DNA from 3 places in the Pseudogulbenkiania sp. MAI-1 genome. Region 1 is predicted to be linked to each of the others. Evidence: predicted binding sites of a transcription regulator. Region 1 holds the regulator's gene; each other region holds the start of a gene.

Region 1 (7,417 bases):
GACCTGCTCATCGACGCCGAGCAGCAGATCTACACCGACACCACGCTGAGCCGTGGCGGCTGGTCGGGCCAGCGCAGCTTCACGGTCGGACGCAAGGTCAAGGAAAGCGACGAGATCACCTCGTTCTATCTTTATCCCTCCGACAAGGGCGCGGTGCCCGGCTTCCGCCCCGGCCAGTACATCACCGTCAAGCGCTTCGTGGAGGAATGGGGCGTGCAACAGCCGCGCCAGTACAGCCTGTCGGATGCGCCGGGCCGCGACTACCTGCGCATTTCGGTCAAGCGCGAAGCCGGCAACGGAACCACCCCGGCCGGCCGCGTTTCCAACCTGCTGCACGACACCGTGCACGAGGGCGACCAGCTGGAACTGGCCCCGCCGTGTGGCGACTTCTTCCTGCACGAGGAGCGCGACACCCCGGTGGTGCTGGTCAGCGGCGGCGTCGGCCTGACGCCGATGATTTCCATGCTCAACCACCTGGTGCTGAGCGGCAGCCCGCGCCGCATCGCCTTCGTCCATGGCTGCCGCAACGGCGCGGTACACGCCATGAAGCGCCACGTCCGCCAGATCGCCGCCGAATGCGACAACGTCAGCAAGGTGGTGTTCTATGAGGAAGTGAAGGCCGGCGACAAGCAGGGCGAGGACTACGACCTGCAGGGCCGCGTCGATCTGTCCGCCGTCCGCGACCAGGTACTGCTGCCGGAGGCCGACTACTACCTGTGCGGTCCGCTGCCCTTCATGCTGGCGCAGCGCGACTGGCTGCTGGGCGAGGGGGTCGAGGCCGGACGCATCCATTACGAAGTGTTCGGCTCGCACACCGTGGCCGGCTGATTGTGAAGCGCGGGCGGGAGGGGTATCCTGCCCGCATCACGCCAGACAGAACCGATCATGCAGTTGACCCGCTTTACCGACCTCGGCCTCCGGGTATTGATGTACCTGACCCACCGCGAGCGCGGCACCCCGGTGACCATACCGGAAATCGCCGAGCGTTTCGCCGTGTCGCGCCACCACCTGGTCAAGGTGGTGCACTTCATGGCGCAGCAGGGCTGGCTGGTCACCACCCGCGGCAAGGGCGGCGGGCTGGCCTTGGCGCGCCCGGCCGATCACTACCGGCTGGGCGACGTCATCCGCACGCTGGAGGGCATGAGCGATCTGATCGACTGCGCCGAACCGCCCTGTGCGCTGCGCAGCGGCTGCCAGCTCAAGTCCGCACTCGACGTCGGGCTCACCGCCTTCTTCGAGGCGCTCAACCAGTTCACGCTGGCCTCCGCCGTGGCCGAACCGACCGGCGAGGCCATCATCCGACTGCACCGCCGGCCGCGCCCGCTGGCATCGGACGCCCCCTGACCGCCCCAGCGTCTGCCGGCCGCTGGCCGGAAGTTTGCTTGTCCTGAAAAGCATCTGCGGTGCGCGATATCGCCACACCGCCCACCGGGCCGCACGGCCCTCCTCCTGCCGCAGCGTCGCGGCAACACATCCCCGCAACAGAGCCGACCTAGGCTGTATCGGTCGGCCTCTTCGAGAAAGGGAGCACAGATGAAAACCACTGACATCGCATTGGCCCTGCAAGGCGGCGGCGCGCACGGCGCCTTCACCTGGGGCGTGCTGGACCGGCTGCTGGAAACGCGGCGCTTCCGTCCCACGGCGCTGAGCGGCGCCAGCGCCGGTGCCCTGAACGCGGCGCTCTTGACGCACGGCTTCATGCAAGACGGCTACGACGGCGCGCGCGAGGCGCTGAGCCGGTTCTGGCACCAGCTCTCGGCGCTCTATCCCTGGCCGGCGGCCCACACCCCACCCGCCGCGCTGCATGGCTTGCTGTTCCTGTCGCGCGTCCTCACCTCGGACCAGCTCAACCCGTTCGACTACAACCCGCTGCGCGAGCTGATCGACGCCAGCATCGATTTCACCCGGCTGCGCAGCAGCCGTATCCAGCTGTTCATCGCCGCGACCCACGTCAACAGCGGCCGCCTCAAGCTGTTCCACACCCATGAGCTGAGCACCGAGCATCTGCTCGCTTCCGCCTGCCTGCCGCAACTGCACCACACTGTCCATATCGACGGCGAGGCCTACTGGGACGGCGGGCTGACCGCCAATCCGCCGCTGTTCCCGCTCGCCTACCAGGGCCAAGCCAGCGACATCGTGCTGGTGACGCTGGTGCCGCAGCGCTGGGAGGAGACGCCCGACAGCGCGGGCCACGTCGACCGCCGCCTCAACGACATCAGCTTCGGCTCGTCGCTGCACACCGAGCTGCAGGGGCTGGCCATCGCCAAGCGCGAGGCCGACAAGAGCCTGCTGAGCCTGGGCCGGCTGGAGCGGCACCTGCGCCGGCTGCGCCTGCACCATATCGATGCGGACGCCACCACCGGCCAGCTCGACAGCCTGAGCAAGCTCACGCCGCATCACGGTCTGGTGCAGGAGCTGTTCGCCGCCGGACGCGAGCGTGCCCAGGCCTGGCTGGAGGACCATGGGGAGGCGGTGGGACAGAAAAGCACGATGCGGCTGTTGCGGCGCATCCACTGAGGCACGGCACAGGGGCGGCAAGAGCCCGCCCCCGGAGTCGCGCCCCGCTCAGATGGTGCGCGAGTAGCGCGCCTTCGTCTGGCGCTCGCGCAGGTGGCGGTCGAAGGCCATGGCGATGTTGCGGATCAGGAAGCGTCCCTTGGGCTCAACCATCAGGAAGTCGCCGTCGAAGGTCAGCAGGCCCTGCTGCTGGAACTCGCGGATGGCCGGCATCTCGGCGGCGAAATAGTCGGCGAAGACGATGCCGTGCACCTGCTCGATGGCCTCCACCGACAGCGCGAAGCGGCACATCAGCGCCTGGATGATGGAGCGGCGCAGGATGTCGTCGCCGTCCAGCACCATGCCGCGCAGCACCGGCAGGCGGTTCTCGTCGAGCGCGGCGTAGTAGCCTTCGAGATCCTTCTCGTTCTGGCTGTAACAGGGGCCGACCTTGCCGATCGACGACACGCCGAAGCCGATCATGTCGCAGTCGGCGTGCGTCGAGTAGCCCTGGAAGTTGCGCTGCAGGCGGCCCTGGCGCAAGGCCACGGTAAGGTCGTCCTCGGGCTTGGCGAAGTGGTCCATGCCGATGAACACGTAGCCGGCGGCGGACAGTTGCTCCACCGAGTGCTGCAGGATGTCGAGCTTGACCGGCGGCAGCGGCAGATCGGCCTCGTTGATGCGCCGCTGCGGCATGAACACGGTCGGCAGGTGGGCGTAGTTGTAGAGCGCGATGCGGTCCGGCCCCATGGCGATGACCTTGTCGACCGTTTCGGCCACCGAGGCCTGCGTCTGCAGCGGCAGGCCGTAGATCAGGTCGACGCTGACCGAGCGGAAGCCGGCCTCGCGCGCGGCGTCGATCACCACCCGCGTCTCTTCCTCGCTCTGGATGCGGTTGACCGCCTGCTGCACGCGCGGCTCGAAATCCTGCACCCCGACGCTCATGCGGTTGAAGCCGAGGCGGGCGAGATGCAGCACGGTTTCGCGCGTGACCTTGCGCGGATCTATCTCTATGGAATATTCTCCCTCCGCCAAGAATTCGAAGCGGGTTCGGAGTATTCCCATCAGCCGCTCCAGCTGTTCGTCCGACAGGAAGGTCGGGGTGCCGCCGCCGAAGTGCAGCTGGATGACTTTCTCGCGCTGGCCCAGCACGTCGGCCACCAGGTTGACCTCCTTCTCGAGGTAATCGAGGTAGCGGTCGGCGCGGCTCTTGTCCTTGGTGATGATCTTGTTGCAGCCGCAGTAGTAGCAGACGGTGTTGCAGAACGGCAGGTGCACGTACAGCGACACCGGCCCGCTGTTGGCGCCGATGCGGCGCTGCTGCAGCCAGTGACGGTAGTCCTTGGCGGTGAAGTCGTCGGTGAAGCGGTCGGCGGTCGGGTACGAGGTGTAGCGCGGGCCGGCGCCGTCCAGACGGGCGATCAGGGCGCGGTCGAATTCGCAGCGCGTCGGTGAAAACGGGTGGTGGGTGGCGTTCATGATGTCTCGCGATGGAAAAACCAGTGGTGGGCTGGTAAATTTGCGACAAACCACCCGCAAACGCTTTGACCGATATCAAGGCCCAACGCTTTGATCAACATCAAGGCTTACTTAACACAAGCAGAATCCCGCATGACTGACTCGACTGTTGTTCCCCTGCAAGCGCTCAAGGTCTCCTGCTCCAACTGCACGCTGCGCGAACTGTGCCTGCCCTTGGGACTGAACCGCGAGGAAATGACGCGACTGGATGCGGTGATCCGTCAGAGCCGGCGCCTGAAGCGCGGCGAGGCGCTGTTCCGCAACGGCGAAGGCTTCAAGTCGCTGTACGCGGTGCGCACCGGCTTCTTCAAGACCTGCATCTCCAGCCAGGACGGACGCGAACAGGTCACCGGCTTTCACATGTCGGGCGAACTGATGGGCCTGGACGGCATTTCGGCCAACGTGCACGGCTGCAACGCCATCGCGCTGGAGGACAGCGAGGTGTGCGAACTGCCGTTCAACCGCATGCAGAACCTGGCGCTGGAGATTCCCTCGCTGCAGCACCATTTCTACCGGCTGATGAGCCGCGAGATCGTGCGTGACCACAACGTGATGATGCTGCTGGGCAATATGAAGGCCGAGGAGCGGCTCGCCGCCTTCCTGCTCAACCTGTCGCAGCGTCTGACGGTGCGCGGCTTCGCGGCCAACGATTTCATCCTGCGCATGAGCCGCGAGGAGATCGGCAGCTTCCTCGGGCTCAAGCTGGAGACGGTCAGCCGCACGCTGTCCAAGTTCCAGCAGCAGGGCTGGCTCTCGGTGGACCACAAGCACATCCAGCTGCTGCAGCCCGAGCAGCTCAAGCAGCTGGTCGCCGGCTGCGCCAACGCCCATCCCACTCCGGGCCACTGAGCCCTCCCTGAATCGCCGATTTCGGCGGCGTCAGGCCGCCGGGGCGGTCAGAGCGCGCCGTTCACCGGCTTGCCGAGGGCGAGTTCGTGCACCGCGTCGAGCAGTTCGGCCAGCCGCGCCGGCGGCGGCCAGGAGGGTGGGCAGACGAAGCCGCGCGCCACCTCTTCCCAGCCGCCGTTCGCCAGCGGCAGCACCTCGGCCACCAGTTGCGGCGCTTCCGCCGCCGCCAGATGGCGGCGCAGCGTGTCTTCCTCCAGCGTTTCCGCCTCCTCCACCCGCGCCGGTGCCAGCCAGCGCAGCCGCGGCAGCCACACCCAGCGCGACTCCAGCGAGCGCCGCGGCCACGGCGCCAGCAGCGGCCGCGCCCAGCCGGTCAGCGGGTCCGGCGCCAGCGGCGGCTCCAGCAAGACCGCATGCGGGTAGAACAGCCAGCCCGCCAGGCGCGCACCGGCACGGCAGCCGGCGAAACCGTCCGGCAGCAGCGGCTGTGCCGCTTCGTGGCGCGACAGGGCGAGCTGGTCCTGCAGCTTGGCGGCCTTCAGCGCCCAGGCGTCGCGCAGGCTGGGGCCGACCAGGGTATGGCGCCCCTCGCCCAGCATCAGGTAGAACTTGCTGGCGGTTTCGAGGTGCCACGGTTCGCCGTCGATGCGCAGCAGGAAGTCGAATTCGCCGATGGTGCGCAGTTGGCCGTTCTGCACCTGCAGGTTGGCCGCCACGCACTCGATGTGCGGCACGTGCTGGAACCAGAACGCCAGCAGGTTTTCGGCATAGCGGCCGAGACGGGTGGTCGGACGGGCGGAAAGCCAGTCCACCAGGGAACGGGGATCGTGATCGAGTTCGGCCAACAGCGCCGGGCCGGCATCGCCCAGCAGGCGCTCGGGCAGGATGTCGGCACCGGTGAGCCAGGGCGCCGGCGCCGTCAATAGAAAAGCCAGATCGCGCACCGCCGGGTGCGCGTAGGGCAGGTAGAAGGTGCTACTGCTCGCGCCGGCCGTCATCGCGATGGGCCACGCGCTGCACCTGCTTGAGGAAGCCGCGCAGGATGTCGACTTCTTCGCGCAGCAGGTTGGCGCGGTTGAACAGCGTGCGCAGGCGGCGCATCAGGCGCTCGCCGTTGCGCCGCTCGTAGTAGCCGATGTCGGCCAGGGTCTGGTCGAGGTGGCCGCAGAAGCCTTCCACCTCGTCGCGCGTGGCGCTCTCAGCGTCAGCGCGCAGGTAGTCGACGCCGACGCCGGTGTGGCTGAACAGTTCGTAGGTCATCACCTGTACCGCCATCGCCAGGTTGAGCGAGAAGTACTCGGGGTTGCCGGGGATAGTCACCAGCCGGTTGCACAGCTCGACTTCGTCGATCGACAGGCCGAAGGTCTCGTTGCCGAACACCAGCGCCACCTGCTCGCCGTCGCGTGCGCGCGCCACCAGCTCGGGCGTGGTCTCGCGCGGCGTCGACAGCGGCGTGGTCAGCTCACGCCGGCGGCTGGTCAGCGCGCAGGCCACGGTGACGTCGGACAGGGCTTCGGCCAGGGTGCCGACCACCACGGCGTGCTCGAGCAGGTCGACCGCGCCGGAGGCCAGGGTCTCGGCCTCGGGGCTGGGGAAGGTCTTGGGCTCGACGAGGTAGAGCCGCGACAAGCCCATGGTCTTCATCGCCCGCGCCGCCGAGCCGATGTTGCCCGGATGGCTCGGACGCGCCAGCACGACACGAATGTTCTTCAAAAAATCAGGGACTTCGGGTTTCTTCATTGGCAATTTCGCATTAAAATGGACGGCTTATCAAAAGCCCGCCCACGAGCCGGGTTTTTTCGTTCCTTAACCCAGATTGTTTCCAGCGACGATTTTCCCCACCGGGAAAGCCGGAGCTGTGTCTTTACTAGAGGCCGTCAATGCATCCCATGCTCAACGTCGCGGTGAAAGCCGCCCGTCGCGCTGCTGGCATCATCCAGCGCGCGTCGCACAACGTCGACACCATCCGCGTCGAGAAGAAGCAGAACAACGATTTCGTTTCCGAAGTCGACCACGCCGCCGAAGAGGCGATCATCTCGACCATTCTCGACGCCTACCCCAAGCATGGGATTCTAGCAGAAGAGTCCGGCGCCAAAGGCCTGGGCAACGCCGAGTTCGAATGGATCATCGACCCGCTCGACGGCACCACCAACTTCCTGCACGGCCACCCGCAGTACTCGGTCTCGATCGCCTTGATGCACAAGGGCCAGATCCAGCAGGCCGTGGTGTACGACCCCAACCGCAACGATCTGTTCACCGCCTCGCGCGGCGTCGGCGCTTTCCTCAACGACCGCCGCATCCGCGTTTCCAAGCGCATCGCCATGAACGAGTGCGTGATCGCCACCGGTTTCCCGGTGACGGATCAGAGCTACATCGACCAGTACCTGGGCATGCTGAAGGATGTGCTGGGCAAGACCGCCGGCGTGCGCCGCGAGGGTTCGGCCGCGCTCGATCTGTGCAACGTGGCCTGCGGCCGCGTGGACGGTTTCTGGGAGCTGAATCTGAAGCCGTGGGACATTGCGGCGGGCAGCCTGATCGTGCAGGAAGCCGGCGG
Region 2 (7,417 bases), 2.9 Mb from region 1:
CCGATGTCGGCCAGCACGTCGTCGAACGGCTGGTCCTTCTCGCCGTACTGCGCCAGGTAGGCGGCGTGCAGCGCATCGTCCAGCACCAGCGGAGTCGAGGCCAGCGCGCTGACCGCCTGCTTGAGCAGGCGCTCGCCCAGCTGGGCCGCCTCTTCACGCTGCAGGCTCTTCAGGTAGTTGCGGATGCAGGAACGGGCACGACCGCTCTGCACGAAGCTCAGCCACGACGGGTTCGGCTTGGACTGGGTGGAGGTGATGACCTCCACCGTATCGCCGTTGCGCAACACCGTGCGCAGCGGCATCAGCGAATGGTTGACGCGTGCCGCGATGCAGCGGTGGCCGATGTCGGTGTGCACCGCGTAGGCGAAGTCCACCGGCGTCGAGCCCTGCGGCAGCACGATGATCTTGCCCTTGGGCGTGAACACGTAGACCTCGTCCGGGAACAGGTCGATCTTGATGTGTTCGAAGAATTCGACGGCGTCGTCGCTCTCGGCCTGGATGTCGAGGATGCTCTGCAACCACTGGTGGGTGCGCTGGTGCGCGGCATCGAGCGAGGCGTCGCCGCTCTTGTACATCCAGTGCGAGGCGACGCCGGCTTCGGCCACGCTGTTCATCTCGCGGGTGCGGATCTGCATCTCCACCGGCGTGCCGTAGGGGCCGAACAGCGTGGTGTGCAGGCTCTGGTAGCCGTTCCCCTTGGGGATGGCGATGTAATCCTTGAACTTGCCCGGAATGGGCTTGTAGAGGCTGTGCAGCGCGCCCAGCGCCAGGTAGCAGCTGGGCACGTCGTTGACGATCACGCGGAAGCCGTAGATGTCGAGCACCTCGGAAAACGACAGGTGCTTCTCCTGCATCTTCTTGTAGATGCTGAACAGGTTCTTCTCGCGCCCCTTGATCGTCGCCTCGATATTGCACTCGACCAGCTTCTGGCTGACCGCGTGCAGGATCTTGCTCACCACTTCGCGGCGGTTGCCGCGCGCGGCGCGCACCGCCTTGGACAGCACATGGTAGCGGTGCGGGTGCAGGTGCTTGAAGGCCAGGTCCTGCAACTCGCGGTAGACCTTGTTCAAGCCGATGCGGTTGGCGATCGGCGCGTAGATTTCCAGCGTTTCCAGCGCGATGCGCTGGCGCTTGTCCTCGCGCATGGCGTCCAGCGTGCGCATATTGTGCAGCCGGTCCGCCAGCTTGACGATGATGACGCGGATGTCGCGCGCCATCGCCAGCACCATCTTGCGGAAGTTCTCGGCCTGCGCCGTTTCCTTGGTCTGGTATTCCAGCCGTTCCAGCTTGGACAGCCCGTCGACCAGGTCGGCGATGGTGCGGCCGAACTTCTCCACCAGCGTCGGCTTGGTGACGCCGGTGTCTTCCAGCACGTCGTGCAGCAGCGCCGCCGCCAGGCCCTGCACGTCCAGCCGCCACTCGGTCAGCATGGTGGCGACCGCCAGCGGATGGGTGATGTAGGGCTCGCCGCTCTTGCGCGTCTGACCCTCGTGCGCCGCGCGGCTGAGCTCGAAGGCCTGCCGCAGCAGCTGCACGTCCTCCGGTCTCAGGTAGCGGGCGGCCGCCTCGAGAAAGGCCGCCGCGTCGGCGTCGATCATCGATTCATAGTCGATGACCGCAGTGAGGTCTGCGCTCATGGAGCCTTCCATCGGACGCCGGCTCAGCCCTTGTTGCGATGCAGGATTTCGGTGCCGACGTGGCCGGCGGAAATTTCACGCAGCGCGACCACAGTCGGCTTGTCGCGGCCGGCCTCGACGAACGGCGCGGAGCCGGAGGCCACCTGGCGGGCGCGGTAAGCGGCGGCCAGGGTCAGGTCGAAACGGTTCTGGATACGGTCCAGGCAATCATCTACGGTAATGCGGGCCATAATGTCCTCTGCTAAATCAATCGTCTTTCAAGACTATATAGTGTTTCGGGCACGGGACCAACGGGGTCAGTCCTAAGAGCCTGTTTAAGGTCTTTTTTCGACTGCGCTGGCCCGGCAAATGGACAGATGCTAGGCGGACGATGCAGACCTTAGTCATTCTAAGGTCAAGTCGTCCAACACCGCAGATGGCCGTTTGCCGGGCCAGCCCTTCGGGGCCGGGTACTGCCGGTGCATCGCGTTGTCGTTCGTCCCTGGCAGTGAATGACACTGCGGCGGGACTCTCTTCTAGTGCTGCATCCGGCAGTACTCGGCCGCAGCCGCAAAAAGACCTTGCACAGGCTCTAACTGCCCATGCGGCTCAGCGCGTCGCGGTAGCGCAGCATCTGCTTGTCTGCATGCAGCCGCTCGGCACGGATGATGCTGATCAAATCCTGCTTGGCGCGCTCGATGTCGTCGTTGACGACGATGTAGTCGTACAGCGCGGCGCGGTCCACCTCGGAGCGGGCTTCGGCCAGGCGACGCTGGATGACCTCCTCGCTGTCGGTGGCGCGGCCGCGCAGGCGGCGCTCCAGCTCGTTGATCGAGGGCGGCGCGATGAAAATGGTGATCACCTTGTCGAACAGCGCACGCACCTGCTCGGCGCCCTGCCAGTCGATTTCCAGCAGGATGTCGCGGCCTTCGGCCAGCTTCTCGCGCAGCCAGGCCGCGCTGGTGCCGTAGTAGTTGCCGTAGACCTCGGCGTGTTCGAGGAAATCCCCCGCCTCGATCATGGCAAGAAACCGCTCCTTGCTCACGAAATGATAATGCGTTCCGTCCACCTCGCCTTCGCGCGGTGCGCGGGTGGTATAGGAAACGGACAGCTGCACCGCCGGGTCGACCGCCAGCAGGGCCGACACCAGCGTGGTCTTGCCGGCGCCCGAGGGGGCGATAACGATGTAAATGTTGCCGCTGGGCTGAACCATGAGAGCGTGCATCCTGCGCCAAAAGAATAATTTTTCAGGATACCACAAGCCTTTCAAGCGGTTAAGACGTTCCCCGGCCAGGCTTGTGCCGTGCCGGGACTAGCCAGTCCTCCGCCGCTATTGCAAAATGCGCAGCTTAATCAAACCAATATGCTATTTCGAGGGGTTTTTCATGTCGCTGCTGGACAGCTTCTTCAAGCTCGAGGAACACGGCACCTCGGTCCGGACCGAGGTCATCGCCGGCTTCACCACCTTTCTGACCATGGCCTACATCATCCTGGTCAACCCGCTGATCCTGTCGGGAACCGGCATGAACCTGGACGCCGTGTTCGTCGCCACCTGCCTCGCCGCCGCGCTGGGCACCGGCATCATGGCACTGGTCGCCAACTACCCGATCGCGCTGGCACCGGGCATGGGGCTCAACGCCTACTTCACCTTCACCGTGGTGGGCGGCATGGGCGTACCGTGGCAGACGGCGCTGGGCGCGGTGTTCATTTCCGGCATCGTGTTCCTCGCGGTCAGCCTGTTCAAGGTGCGCGAAGCCATCGTCAACGCCATCCCGCGCTCGCTGAAGTTCGCCATCTCGGCCGGCGTCGGCATGTTCCTGGCCATCATCGCACTGAAGAACGCCGGGGTGATCAAGGCGCATCCGGCCACCTACCTGACCCTGGGCGACATCCACAGCCCCACCACGCTGCTGGCCATCCTCGGCTTCTTCATCATCGTGGCGCTGGAATACCGCAAGGTGCCCGGCTCGATCATCCTCGGCATCCTGGCAGTGACCGCGCTGTCGATCATGTTCGGCCTCTCGAAATTCGGCGGCGTCGTGGCCGCCGTGCCGAGCATGGCGCCGACCTTCATGCAGATGGATCTGCAAGGCGCGATGAACGCCGGCCTGCTCGGGGTGATCTTCGTGTTCTTCTTCGTCGACCTGTTCGACACCACCGGCACGCTGATCGGCGTGTCGCACCGCGCCGGCCTGCTGGACAAGGACGGCAAGCTGCCGCGCCTGAAACGCGCGCTGATGGCCGACTCGATCGCCATCACTGTCGGTGCGGTGATGGGCACCTCGTCCACCACGGCCTACATCGAGAGCGCGGCGGGCACCGCCGTCGGCGGCCGCACCGGCCTGACCTCGCTGGTGGTCGCCATCCTGTTCCTGGCCTGCCTGTGGCTGTCGCCGCTGGCCAAGACCGTGCCACCCTACGCCACCGCGCCGGCACTGTGCTACGTGGCGGTGCTGATGTGCCGCGGCCTGGCCGAAATCGAATGGGACGACCTGACCGAATCGGCACCGGCGGTGATGACCGCGCTGGCGATGCCGTTCACCTTCTCGATCGCCGACGGCATTGCCTTCGGCTTCATCAGCTACGCCGCGCTCAAGCTCTTGAGCGGCCGTTTCGCCGAACTGAAGCCGGCGGTGCTGGTGATCGCCGGGCTGTGGGTCTTCAAACTGGCGTTCTTCGCCTGAGGTAGAATCGGCTGCATGGAAAACCTGAGCAATCTCGATTATTCGAGCTACCTGAAGGGCTGGATCCGCACCGTGCCGGACTGGCCGCAACAGGGCGTGATGTTCCGCGACATCACGCCGCTGCTGCAGAACCCCAAGACCTTCCGCGTGCTGATCGACATCTTCGTCCATCGCTACATGGGCGAGGGAGTCGATCTGGTGGCGGGACTCGACGCGCGCGGCTTCATCATCGGTTCGGTGCTGGCGTACGAGCTCAACGTCGGCTTCGTGCCGATCCGCAAGAAGGGCAAGCTGCCGTTCAAGACCGTGTCGGAAGAGTACGAGCTGGAATACGGCAACGCCACGGTGGAGATGCACACCGACGCCTGCAAACCGGGCGACCGGGTGGTGCTGGTCGACGATCTGGTGGCCACCGGCGGCACCATGCTGGCCGGTGCCAAGCTGCTGAAGAAGCTCGGTGCCGAGGTGCTGGAGGCGGCGGCCATCATCGACCTGCCGGAACTGGGCGGGAGTCAGCTGGTGCGCGACAGCGGGCTGGAACTGTTTACCGTGTGCTCCTACGCCGGGCACTGAGTGGCGACGGTTTCAGCCGAGCACGACAACTGGCCGCCAGGCCCGTTTTCATTTGCTGACGTCAAGTGGACAAAAAAAAGAGGATACGGTGACCCACCGTACCCGTCCAAGCACACACACATAAATCCAAGGAAACTAGGCAGAGAGCAGCTGCCGGGTCAGCGCTTGCGCGATTCCTCCTTCACGTTGCGGATGAACAGCGTCACACAGACACCGACGACCAGGCTGGCGACGACGATGGTGACGAGACTCAAGACCCCCACCTCGTCGGATAACAGTTGTTTCCAGAGTTCCACTTTGCCCTCCTGTGGCGAGTTGACTCGCCGTGATGACTTTGACTGCCAACCATCATACCCATGACCCGATATCGGGAATTGACGTAGGTCAAAGGCATGTTTTTCCGCGACGAAACCGCACAAAAGACAAAAAAATGGCCCCGGTTCGGTGCCGGGGCCATGTGCTCGGGATGAAGGAATCGGCGCTTACTTGCTCGCGCCCATGTCCTTGGACAGGAAGAAGGCGTCCGAGAAGAACTCCTCTTCGGGCAAGCCACGTTCGCGGGTGAAGCTGCGGTGTGCCGCCTCGACCATCACCGGCGCGCCGCAGGCGTACACCTGGTAGCCCGACAGGTCGGCGAAATCGTCCAGCACCGCCTGGTGCACGAAACCGGTGCGGCCAGCCCAGTTGTCCTCCGGCAGCGCTTCGGACAACACCGGGATGTAGGTGAAGTGGGGATGGGCGGCCTGCCATTCTTCGGCCAGACCGGCCATGTACAGGTCGGCCTTGGTACGGGCGCCCCAATAGAACACCATCGGGCGGGTGATGCCGCTATGGAGCGCATGCTCGACGATACCCTTGATCGGGGCAAAACCGGTGCCGCTGGCCACGAACACAATCGGCTTGTCCGAATCCTCGCGCAGGAAGAAGGTCCCGAGGGGCCCCTTGAAGCGCATGATCTCGCGCTCCTTCATCTGAGTGAACACGTACTCGGAGAACGAGCCGCCCGGTTGGTGACGGATGTGGAGCTCCAGGAAAGCGTCGTCATGCGGCGCGTTGGCGATGGAGAAGCTGCGCTTCTTGCCGTCCTTCATCAGGATGTCGATGTACTGGCCGGCGTGGAACTGCAGTCGCTCGGACACCGGCAGCTTGAGCTTCAGCACCGCCACGTCGTGCAGCTTCTCGATCTTCTCGACACGGCACGGCAGCGTCTTGACCGGGATGTCGCCGATACCGGTGACTTCGCGCACCTCGATGGTCAGGTCGCCTTGCGGCTTGGCGCAACAGAACAGCGCGTAGCCCTGTACGCGCTCCTGCTCCGGCAGGGCTTTCTCCTGGTAGCCATCCTGGCAGACCTCGCCCTCCAGCACCTTGCCCTTGCAGGCGCCACAGGCGCCATCGCGGCAACCGTAGGGCAGGCCGATCCCCTGGCGCAAGGCCGCCTCGAGGATGGTTTCGTGGTCGTCGACCAGGAAGGTGTGTCCACTCGGGAGCACTTTGACTTGAACAGTCATCTCGTTACTCTACCTTAAGCTCGCTAAAATGCGCTGTATGCGTACTCTACTGATTGCAGGCTTCGGCGACGTGGCGCGCCGGGCCGTCCCCCTGTTGGCGCCGCACTGGCGGCTGCTGGCCTTGGTGCGCCGGCCGGAACAGGCCGCCCTGGCACGACGTCTCGGCGTGCAGCCGGTAGCGGCCGACCTCGACGATCTGTCGAGCCTCTCGCGTCTGGCCGGCTTGGCCGACGCCCTGCTCTACACCGCCCCGCCACCGGACAACGGCGAGCGCGACCCGCGCCTCGCCAAGTTGTTGGGCGCACTGGCAAAAGCGAAAAGTCTACCACAGCGGGTGGTCTATATCAGCACCAGCGGGGTCTACGGCGATGCTGCGGGACGGTGGCTGGATGAAACCGCGCCGCTGCGGCCGCAAAGCACCCGAGCCAAGCGTCGCGTCGATGCGGAACACCGGCTGCGCGCCTTCGCCCGAAGCAGCGGCGCCAGCGTGACGATCCTGCGCACGCCCGGCATCTACGCCGCCGAGCGCCTGCCCACGACACGCCTGCTGAACGGCACGCCGCTGATCGAGGCCAGGGAAGACAGCTACGGCAACCACATCCACGCCGACGATCTGGCACGGCTGTGCGCGGCGGCCCTGCAGCGCACCGGCGGCATCCGCGTCTACAACGCCTGCGACGACGAGCCCTTGGCGGTGGGCGAGTGGTACGACCGGCTGGCCGACGCGCTGGGCCTGCCACGCGCACCGCGCCTCCCCCGAGCCGAGGTGCAGGCCGCGGTCTCGCCGGCGCTGTGGTCGTTCCTGGCCGAATCGCGCCGGCTCGACAATCGGCGCTTGAAACGGGAACTGGGCGTGCAACTGCGCTACCCCCGCGTGGACGACTTTCTCGCCACCCTGCCGCCACCCCGGAAGGGCAAACCCTCTACCGCCAATGTGCCTCAACGACGACGACCAGGCATGCCCTGAAGCGACAGCAAGATGCTGGTAGCCACAACCGCCCACGCCGCCACGGGAATGGCTCGCCACCTTGCC
Region 3 (7,417 bases), 2.6 Mb from region 1:
GCCAAGCCATGCTCGGCCTGGCTTCACAGCACCAAATATTCACCAATCATAAACAAAATACATCACCCCCTGCCAGCCCTGGCGGGAGAACAGCCGTGCCCACCCCCAACCAGCAAAAAACCCCGCAGCCTCACAGCCACGGGGTTTCGTCATTCGGGAGTCAGTCCCACCAACATCGATCAAAACCTCACCCGCACGCCCCGATATGGCCGCAGGCGGTGCAGAATTCGCAGCCGTCCTTCTTGATCAATGCGTGGTGGCCGCATTCCGGGCAGGGTTTGCCGGCGACCGGGGCGACGGTTTCCATTTGCACGCTGTCGAACAGGTCGCCCTGCTCCGGCACCATCACGCCCATGTTTTCGACCGGCACGCCGTCTTCGGTGAGTAAGCCCAGCATGGCGAAGCGGTGGATCAGGAGGCGCGCGACGTAGGCGACGGTGGAGGGCCAGCTCTGCGACTTGTCGCTGCCGGGCAGGCGGGCGAAGAAATCGCCTTGCGGTTCGGCGTAGTTGAGCAGCTTGCGCAGTTTCAGGCCGATCCAGGCGGGGTCGATCACGCGCATGTCGAGACTCAGCATCTTGCACAGGCCGTCGAGCTCGCGCGGGTAGCTGCCGGCGAGCCACATCGAGAACGGGCGGCGCTGGCCGTCGGGCAGCACCAGCTCCTTCAGGAACAGCACGAAGTCGTCGCCGGTTTGCGGGTTGCTGACGTCCACCGACCAGCTCATGGTGCCGTCGGTGCCGGTCTTGGGTTCTTTCTTGGCGAACAGCGCGTCCATCACCGGGGTGGTGTCGTCGGCGTTCATGTCGAGCGCGCCGAGCTGTTCGACGCGGTGGCGCACCACCTGGCCCAGCACGGCGGCGGCGGAGCTGGCGTAGAGCGTGCGCTCGCCCAGTTCGAGGGTGTAGCGCCGGTCGCCCATGGTTTGGGCCAGCGCGTCGAGCTTGAGGGCGAGCCAGGCCTTGTCGCGGCAGCGCATGTCCATCGACAGGGTCTTGGCGAGCGCGCCCAGGCCGCGCGGTTGTTCGTTGCCGTTGACCCAGCATTCGAAGGGCTGGGTGTGGCCGTTTTCGACGTGGCCGACGAACACGGCGAAGGCGCCGTCTTCGTGCTCGATCATGTAGGTCCACGAGGGGTTGCCGCCCTTCAGGCGCGGGCGGTGCGGCCACTTGAGGCTGGCGAGCGCCGGGCTCGGGGTGCTGACGAGCGCGATGCGGCGGTCCGGGTCGCCTTCCTGGCTGGCAGACAGGTCTTGCGGCGCGGCCTTGGCCGGTTCGACCGACAGCACGGAGCCCAGCACGCTGTTGGGGCGGTAGGTAGTGATGCCCTTGAGGCCGGCCTTCCAGGCTTCGAGGTAGAGGTGCTCGAAGTCTTCGAAGGGATAGTCGGCCGGCACGTTGACGGTCTTGGAGATGGCGGTGTCAATGTACGGGGCCACGGCGGCGACCATCTGCATGTGGTCGAGCGCGCTCATTTCCAGCGCCGAGACGAAGTACGGCGGCAGTTGTTCGACATCGCCGCCATTGAGGCGATAGAGCCGGTAGGCGTGGTCTTCGACACGGTATTCCTGCTGCGAGCCGTCGGCCATGCGCTTCTTGCGGGTGTAGTACCACGAGAACGGCGGCTCAATGCCGTTGGAGGCGTTGTCGGCAAAGGCGAGCGAGATGGTGCCGGTGGGGGCAATGCTGAGCAGATGCGAGTTGCGGATGCCGTGCTGGCGGATGCGCGCTTTGATGGCGTCCGGCAGGCGGCTGGCGCAGTGCGGTTCGACCAGGTACTGGTCGGCGTCGAACAGCGGGAACGCGCCCTTCTCGATGGCGAGGTCGACCGAGGCATCGTAGGCGGCGTCGCGCATGGTTTCGGCGAACTTGGCCGCCATCTGCCGCCCCTGCGGGCTGTTGTAGGCGATCTGCAGCAGGATCAGCGCATCGCCCAGGCCGGTGAAGCCGAGGCCGACGCGGCGCTTGGCCTGGGCCTCGCGCTGTTGCTCGGGCAGCGGCCAGACGGTGAGGTCGAGCACGTTGTCGAGCATGCGGATGGCGCTTCGCACCACGGTCTCGAAGGCCTTGAAGTCGAAGCGGGCGCGGCGCGTGAACGGGTGTTCGACGAAGGCGGCGAGGTTGATCGAACCGAGGTCGCAGCAGCCGTAGTCGGGCAGCGGCTGCTCGCCGCAGGGGTTGGTCGATTCGATGACTTCGCAGTAGCTGAGGTTGTTGTCGCGGTTGATCTGGCTGAGGAACAGCACCCCCGGCTCGGCGTGGTCGTAGGTGGATTCCATGATCTGGCGCCACAGCTCGCGGGCGCGCACGGTGCGGTACACCCAGAGGCCGTCGTCGCGGCGGAAGGCGTCGGGGAAGGCGTCGCTGGCCGGCTCGACGGCGTGCACCAGCTGCCACGGGCCGTCGGCCTCGACCGCCTGCATGAAGGCGTCGGAGACGCCGACCGAGATGTTGAAGTTGCGCAGGTCGCCCTGGTCCTTGGCGTGGATGAATTCTTCGACGTCGGGGTGTTCGATGTTGAGCACGCCCATCTGCGCGCCGCGCCGCGAGCCGGCCGATTCCACCGTTTCGCAGCTGCGGTCGAACACGCGCATGTAGGAGACCGGGCCGGAGGCGCGGCTGTGGGTGCCCTTGACGCGGGCGCCCTTGGGGCGGATGCGGCTGAAGTTGTAGCCGACGCCGCCGCCACGGCGCATGGTTTCCGCTGCTTGCAGCAGCGCTTCGTAGATGCCGACCTTGCCGCCTTCGTTCTCGCTGACGGCGTCGCCCACCGGCTGTACGAAGCAGTTGATCAGCGTGGCCTTGAGTTCGGTGCCGGCGGCGGAGTTGATGCGCCCGCCTGGGATGAAGCCGCGTTGCAGCGCGTCGAAGAACGGCGCCTCGAAACGGCCAGGATCGGCCTCGATGGCGGCCAGCGCGCGCGCCACACGGCGGCGCACGTCGGCGACACTTTGTTCGTCGCCCTTGGCGTACTTTTCCAGCAGCACTTCTCGCGAGATGGCTTGTTCGCTCATGGCGGCCACGTTTTCCTGTTTCACAACTCCCCCCTTCCATAACTGGCATTCGGTGCAGCAAAACCGGCATTTCACGCCATCCGGCGCGGCCGGGCGTTGATGTTGGTCAAGCTCCGTCGGTGGCTGAAACATTCGTCGCGAGCGCCCCGTCCCGTAGGGTGGGTGGAGCGTAGCGTAACCCATCATCGATGGGTTACGGCACCTTGTGCCAGCACCCATCCTACGCCAATGACAGCCCATGCCCCCGTCAGTCCATAGGGTAGGTAGAGCGTAGCGCAACCCCATCATCGATGGGTTACGGCACTGACTGAGCGAGGCTAGCTTGACTGAGCAAGGTAGCGCAGCGTTGCGAAGGAATACGTCGCGCAGGAATGCTGCCTGCCCCCATGCTACGCCGATGATGACAAATGGACTACGTTTCTAGATGCCTCCCAGCGCGCTCAGCGGCTGCCCAGTTCGATGGCGAGCGCCACGCCGTCGCCGTCGGCCTTGACCCGCTTGACTTCGCCGACGGTCAGCCGCTCGGCCAGGGCCGGGTCGGTCTTGAGCATGGCCTGGCGCGCCGCCGCAACACGGGCCTGCGCCAGCGCTTTCAATTCGGCCTCGGCCACCGGCTCGGCGGCGATCAGCTCGTCGCGCAGCGTCTTGTAGCGCGCCACGTTGTCCGGCAGGGAGAGCACGCGCTGGACCAGCTTCAGCCGGCCGATGCGCTGGCCGTACACGCTCTTCACGGCGGATTGCACCGCCGGGTCGGCCAGGTCGGGCAGGGGCAGCGGTTCGCCGGTTTCGAGCTTGTGGCCGGCGGCCTGCAGGATGGCGCGGTCGATGCGGGCGCGCGCCAGTTCGCGTGTTTCCACCGCCGGGTCGTAGGTGCCGGCGAGCTGCAGCGTCATGCGCGGGCGCTTGGCCAGCACGGCGGCGAGCTTGTCGAGCTTTTCGCGCTCGGGCGGCGCCACGTTGGCCTCGCCGGCGACGAAACGCACTTCGTCGAAGCCCTCGCCGCCCATCAACGCGCCCAGCGCCCTAAACGGCGCGGTGACGATCTTGGTGACGACGTTGACGAAGGCCTTCCACACCACGCGGCCATAGCTGAACTGCGGGTCGTCGAGGCTGCCGCTGATCGGCAGGTCGAGGTCGATGCGGCCGTCGCTGTCTTCCAGCAGCGCCACAGCGAGGCGCAGCGGCAGCTTCGTCACGCCGGGCTGGTCGACTTCCTCGCCGAGCTGGATCGAGTCGATCACCACGCGGTTGTCGGCCTTGAGCTGGCGCTTGTCGAGCAGGTAGCGCAGGTCCACCGAGAGACGCCCGTCGTTGACCTTCCAGCCGGCGAAGTTCATCGAGTACGGGTTGAGGCTGGTGAGCGGGATGTTGCGGAAGGCCAGCGTGATGTCGGTGTCGTCGGTGACGGCCTGCGGCGCCAGCGCGCCGCGCACGCGCACGTCGCCGTACTGGTCGACGTCGCCGTCCAGCGTCACCGTGCCGCGCCGTCCCGGCTGACTCGACAGCCCCTGCACCGAACCGCGCAGGTGGTGGATACGGGTGGCGAAGCTGGGCTTCATGCCGAGGTCGGCGAACTCGATGTCGCCGCCCTGCACGTGCACGGTGCGCACTTCGACCAGCGGTGCGCTGCCGGCAGCCGGTTTGGCCTTCGTCCCGACCTTGGCCGGGACAGCGGCAGGCGTGGGGGCAGAAGCCGGCACCGCCGCAGTAGGCTTGCCCGCCAGCAGGTTGCTGACGTTGAGCTGGCGCTGCGGGTTGAGGATCAGCCGCGCCACCGGGTCGCTGAGCCGCACCTCGCGCAACTGCACCTTGAGCGGCGAGCCGCCGCTGGCGGTGATACCGTTGAGCGCGAGCTGGCGCCAGGCCAGCAGCGGCTGACGGTTGTTGGGCTCGAGCAGCGAGAAGCGGTTCAGCGCGCCCTGCCCGCCGACCTTCCAACCCTTGCTGCCAACGTCGACGTCGAGGTTGGCCGACAGGCTGCCGCCGGCCAGCTTCAGCACGGTGCCGGTCAGGGCGTACGGGGCGAACGGTGCCAGCGGCACGGCGTCGGCGGTGATCTTGCCACTCAGCGTGGCGCTGTCCGGCTGCACCGTCAGCTTGGCACCGAGTCGCCCGGAAGCGAGCCGGCCACTCAGGTCCAGCGCCAGCGCGCCCGAGTCCTGTGGCGTGACGCTGGCGGAGAGGTCGCTCAAGGCGGTGCGCAGCGGGGTCGGCAGGGTCTGGTCGAGCCAGTTGAGCTGACCCTTGTCTAGCGTCACCGTCGGGTAGTGCAGCTGCCAGCCCGGGGCGTCGCTCGACTTGTCCGTCGGCTTCGCGGCCGGGGCCTTGGCGAGCGGGGTGAACAGTTGCTGCAGATTGATGGCGCCCTGCCGGTTGCGCTCGACGTCGGCGACCAAGCCGCCCAGCGTCAGCGCGCCGAGGCGGACGTCATGCTTGGCCAGTTGCACCTCGCTGTCGGCCAGTGCGACCGAGGTCAGTTTGATGGCGGGCGCACTGCCGGCCGCGCCGACGCCGATGTCGGCGAGCTGCGCGGTCAGTTTGTTCAACACCACGCCGTCCTTGGGGCCGACGGCGAGCTGCGTGCTAAATAGCGGCATGGCGGCCTGCACGTCGAGCGGGCGGGTGAAACCGGCATCGCCGAAGCGGTAGCGCCAGTTCTCGGCGCGGATTTCGCCGACCTTGACCTGCCACGGCGAGGGTTGCGCCGGGGCCGCTTCGGGCTTGGCCGGCGGCAGCGCGGTGAGCCAGTCGAGCTGACCGGCTCGGTCGCGCTGGGCGGAGAGTTCGCCGTCGGCAAGGCGCAAGCGGGTGATATCGACGCTGGAGCTGGCCAGATCGAAGCGGCCGCCTTCGAGCGAAACCTGTTTCAAGGCCAGCACGCTGCCATTCTGCGGCGCGCTCAGGCGCAGATTGTTGAGCGTGGCGCTGAACGGCGCCACCGTGAGTTGCGGCGTCTTGCCGCTCAGGTCGAACTGGTAGCGTGCGCTGGCGGCCAGCTCGCCCTGCGGCGCGGCGGTGCGGAAGAACGGCTGGACGTAGGGCCAGACGCTGGCCAGGGTCAGCTTGTCGAGTTTGGCCTCGCCGGACGATTGCAGCGGCTGCAGCCGCACGTTGCCCTTCCAGGCCAGCTGGGTGCCGTCGCCCAGCGCGGCGGTGAGGGTGTAGCCCCCCTCCACCGGCAGCGTGCTCAGGTCCCTCAGCGTCAGGTTGACCGGCTTGAGGTCGAAAGAGCGGGTCTCGCCACCGAAGCGGTCGACCATGCGCACTTCCCCGCCGTCGAGCTGGATCAGGTCCAGCACCAGCTTGGGCAGTTCGCTTTTTTCTTCGGGAGCGGGCTTGGCCGGGCCGCTCACGGCCTTGACGAAGCGCGCCCAGTTCCATTCGCCCTGGGCGTTGCGCTCGACGGACCAGTGCGGCGCTTCCAGCCGCACCAGCGCGGCACGCCAGCGGCCGAGGAACAGCGCGGAGGGTTCGGCATCGAGCACCAGCCGCTTGGCGGAGAACAGCGGCGCGCCGTTGCCTTCGGCCAGGCGCACGTCGCCCAGCTCCACCTTCATCGACCACGGCTCGATCTTCAGTGCACCGATGCTGAGCTGCTGGCCCTTGCCTGCCGCCCAGTCGGCGGCGGCGTTGCGCGCCACGTCCGGCACCACCCAGGCCAGAGTCCCCCAGCTCACGGCCACCAGCGCCACCGCGCCGCCGCCCAGCCAGTAGGGCCAGCGGCGCCGCTTGACCACACCCTTGACTTGTTCACTTTCCACCACGGAATACGCCCCTTCTTGTTTTCGTTCTCATTATGACAGCCTGCTCGGCCGATTTCAGCGACGGCCCGTGCCCTGCCGGGCTACCCCAACCCGCGCAGCGCTGCTCCAGACGGGCGCGCTGGCAGCGGCACGCCCGAGCCGGGTGTCTTATCACCGATATGACGGGACTGGTTTGCGGCAAGATTGTTCCCTGCCGCCGGCACGGCTCTGCCATCGGCCTGCGCCGAGCCGGATGCGAGGGTCCAGGGAGCGCCCCGGCAGCAGGCGGGGGGAGTTGGACGCGATCAGTCCTTGGCAGCGTCGCTGCCGCTGGTGATACGCGCAGGGTTGGTCGACGCGGCGGCCTGGCTGGGCGGACCACGGTGGATCAGCCATTGCCGGCAGGCCTCGGGCGGCAGTGGCGGCGAGTAGTAATAGCCCTGGATCTGGTCGCAACCGGCTTCGGCCAGGAAGCCCAGCTGTTCGCGGTTCTCCACTCCCTCCGCGATGACGGCGATGCGCAGCGAGCGCGCCATGCTGATGATGGCGCGCGTGACCGAGGCGTTTTCCGGGTTGACGTTGACGTCGTCGATGAAGCTCTTGTCGATCTTGAGCTGGTCAAAGGGGTAGCGGCGCAGGTAGCTCAATGCCGAGTAGCCGG

Evidence for each region. The regulator FNR, encoded in region 1, switches genes on or off when oxygen is low (the NO sensors DNR and NnrR bind a similar motif). The targets are predictions, from matches to a motif close to TTGATNNNNATCAA.
Region 2: the regulator FNR is predicted to act here: its motif matches at 5,248-5,261, upstream of PSEMAI1_RS21515 (DUF3149 domain-containing protein).
Region 3: the regulator FNR is predicted to act here: its motif matches at 3,110-3,123, upstream of PSEMAI1_RS0115510 (adenosylcobalamin-dependent ribonucleoside-diphosphate reductase).

What each region holds. Positions count from the first base shown of each region.
Region 1 covers NZ_AZUR01000001.1:685,751-693,167, reverse strand. Annotated here, with positions in the region: gene hmpA (NO-inducible flavohemoprotein) at 1-828, shown strand, start outside; gene PSEMAI1_RS0103150 (Rrf2 family transcriptional regulator) at 886-1,344, shown strand; gene PSEMAI1_RS0103145 (patatin-like phospholipase family protein) at 1,534-2,517, shown strand; gene hemN (oxygen-independent coproporphyrinogen III oxidase) at 2,566-3,975, opposite strand; gene fnr (fumarate/nitrate reduction transcriptional regulator Fnr) at 4,108-4,863, shown strand; gene PSEMAI1_RS0103130 (DUF1853 family protein) at 4,911-5,861, opposite strand; gene PSEMAI1_RS0103125 (RNA methyltransferase) at 5,839-6,603, opposite strand; gene PSEMAI1_RS0103120 (inositol monophosphatase family protein) at 6,744-7,417, shown strand, end outside.
Region 2 covers NZ_AZUR01000001.1:3,600,356-3,607,772, forward strand. Annotated here, with positions in the region: gene PSEMAI1_RS0116900 (bifunctional (p)ppGpp synthetase/guanosine-3',5'-bis(diphosphate) 3'-pyrophosphohydrolase) at 1-1,637, opposite strand, end outside; gene rpoZ (DNA-directed RNA polymerase subunit omega) at 1,661-1,867, opposite strand; gene gmk (guanylate kinase) at 2,209-2,829, opposite strand; gene PSEMAI1_RS0116915 (NCS2 family permease) at 3,002-4,300, shown strand; gene PSEMAI1_RS0116920 (adenine phosphoribosyltransferase) at 4,316-4,873, shown strand; gene PSEMAI1_RS21515 (DUF3149 domain-containing protein) at 5,032-5,169, opposite strand; gene PSEMAI1_RS0116930 (CDP-6-deoxy-delta-3,4-glucoseen reductase) at 5,356-6,384, opposite strand; gene PSEMAI1_RS0116935 (SDR family oxidoreductase) at 6,422-7,351, shown strand.
Region 3 covers NZ_AZUR01000001.1:3,322,248-3,329,664, forward strand. Annotated here, with positions in the region: gene PSEMAI1_RS0115510 (adenosylcobalamin-dependent ribonucleoside-diphosphate reductase) at 188-3,013, opposite strand; gene PSEMAI1_RS0115515 (DUF748 domain-containing protein) at 3,454-6,774, opposite strand; gene PSEMAI1_RS0115520 (EAL domain-containing protein) at 7,062-7,417, opposite strand, start outside.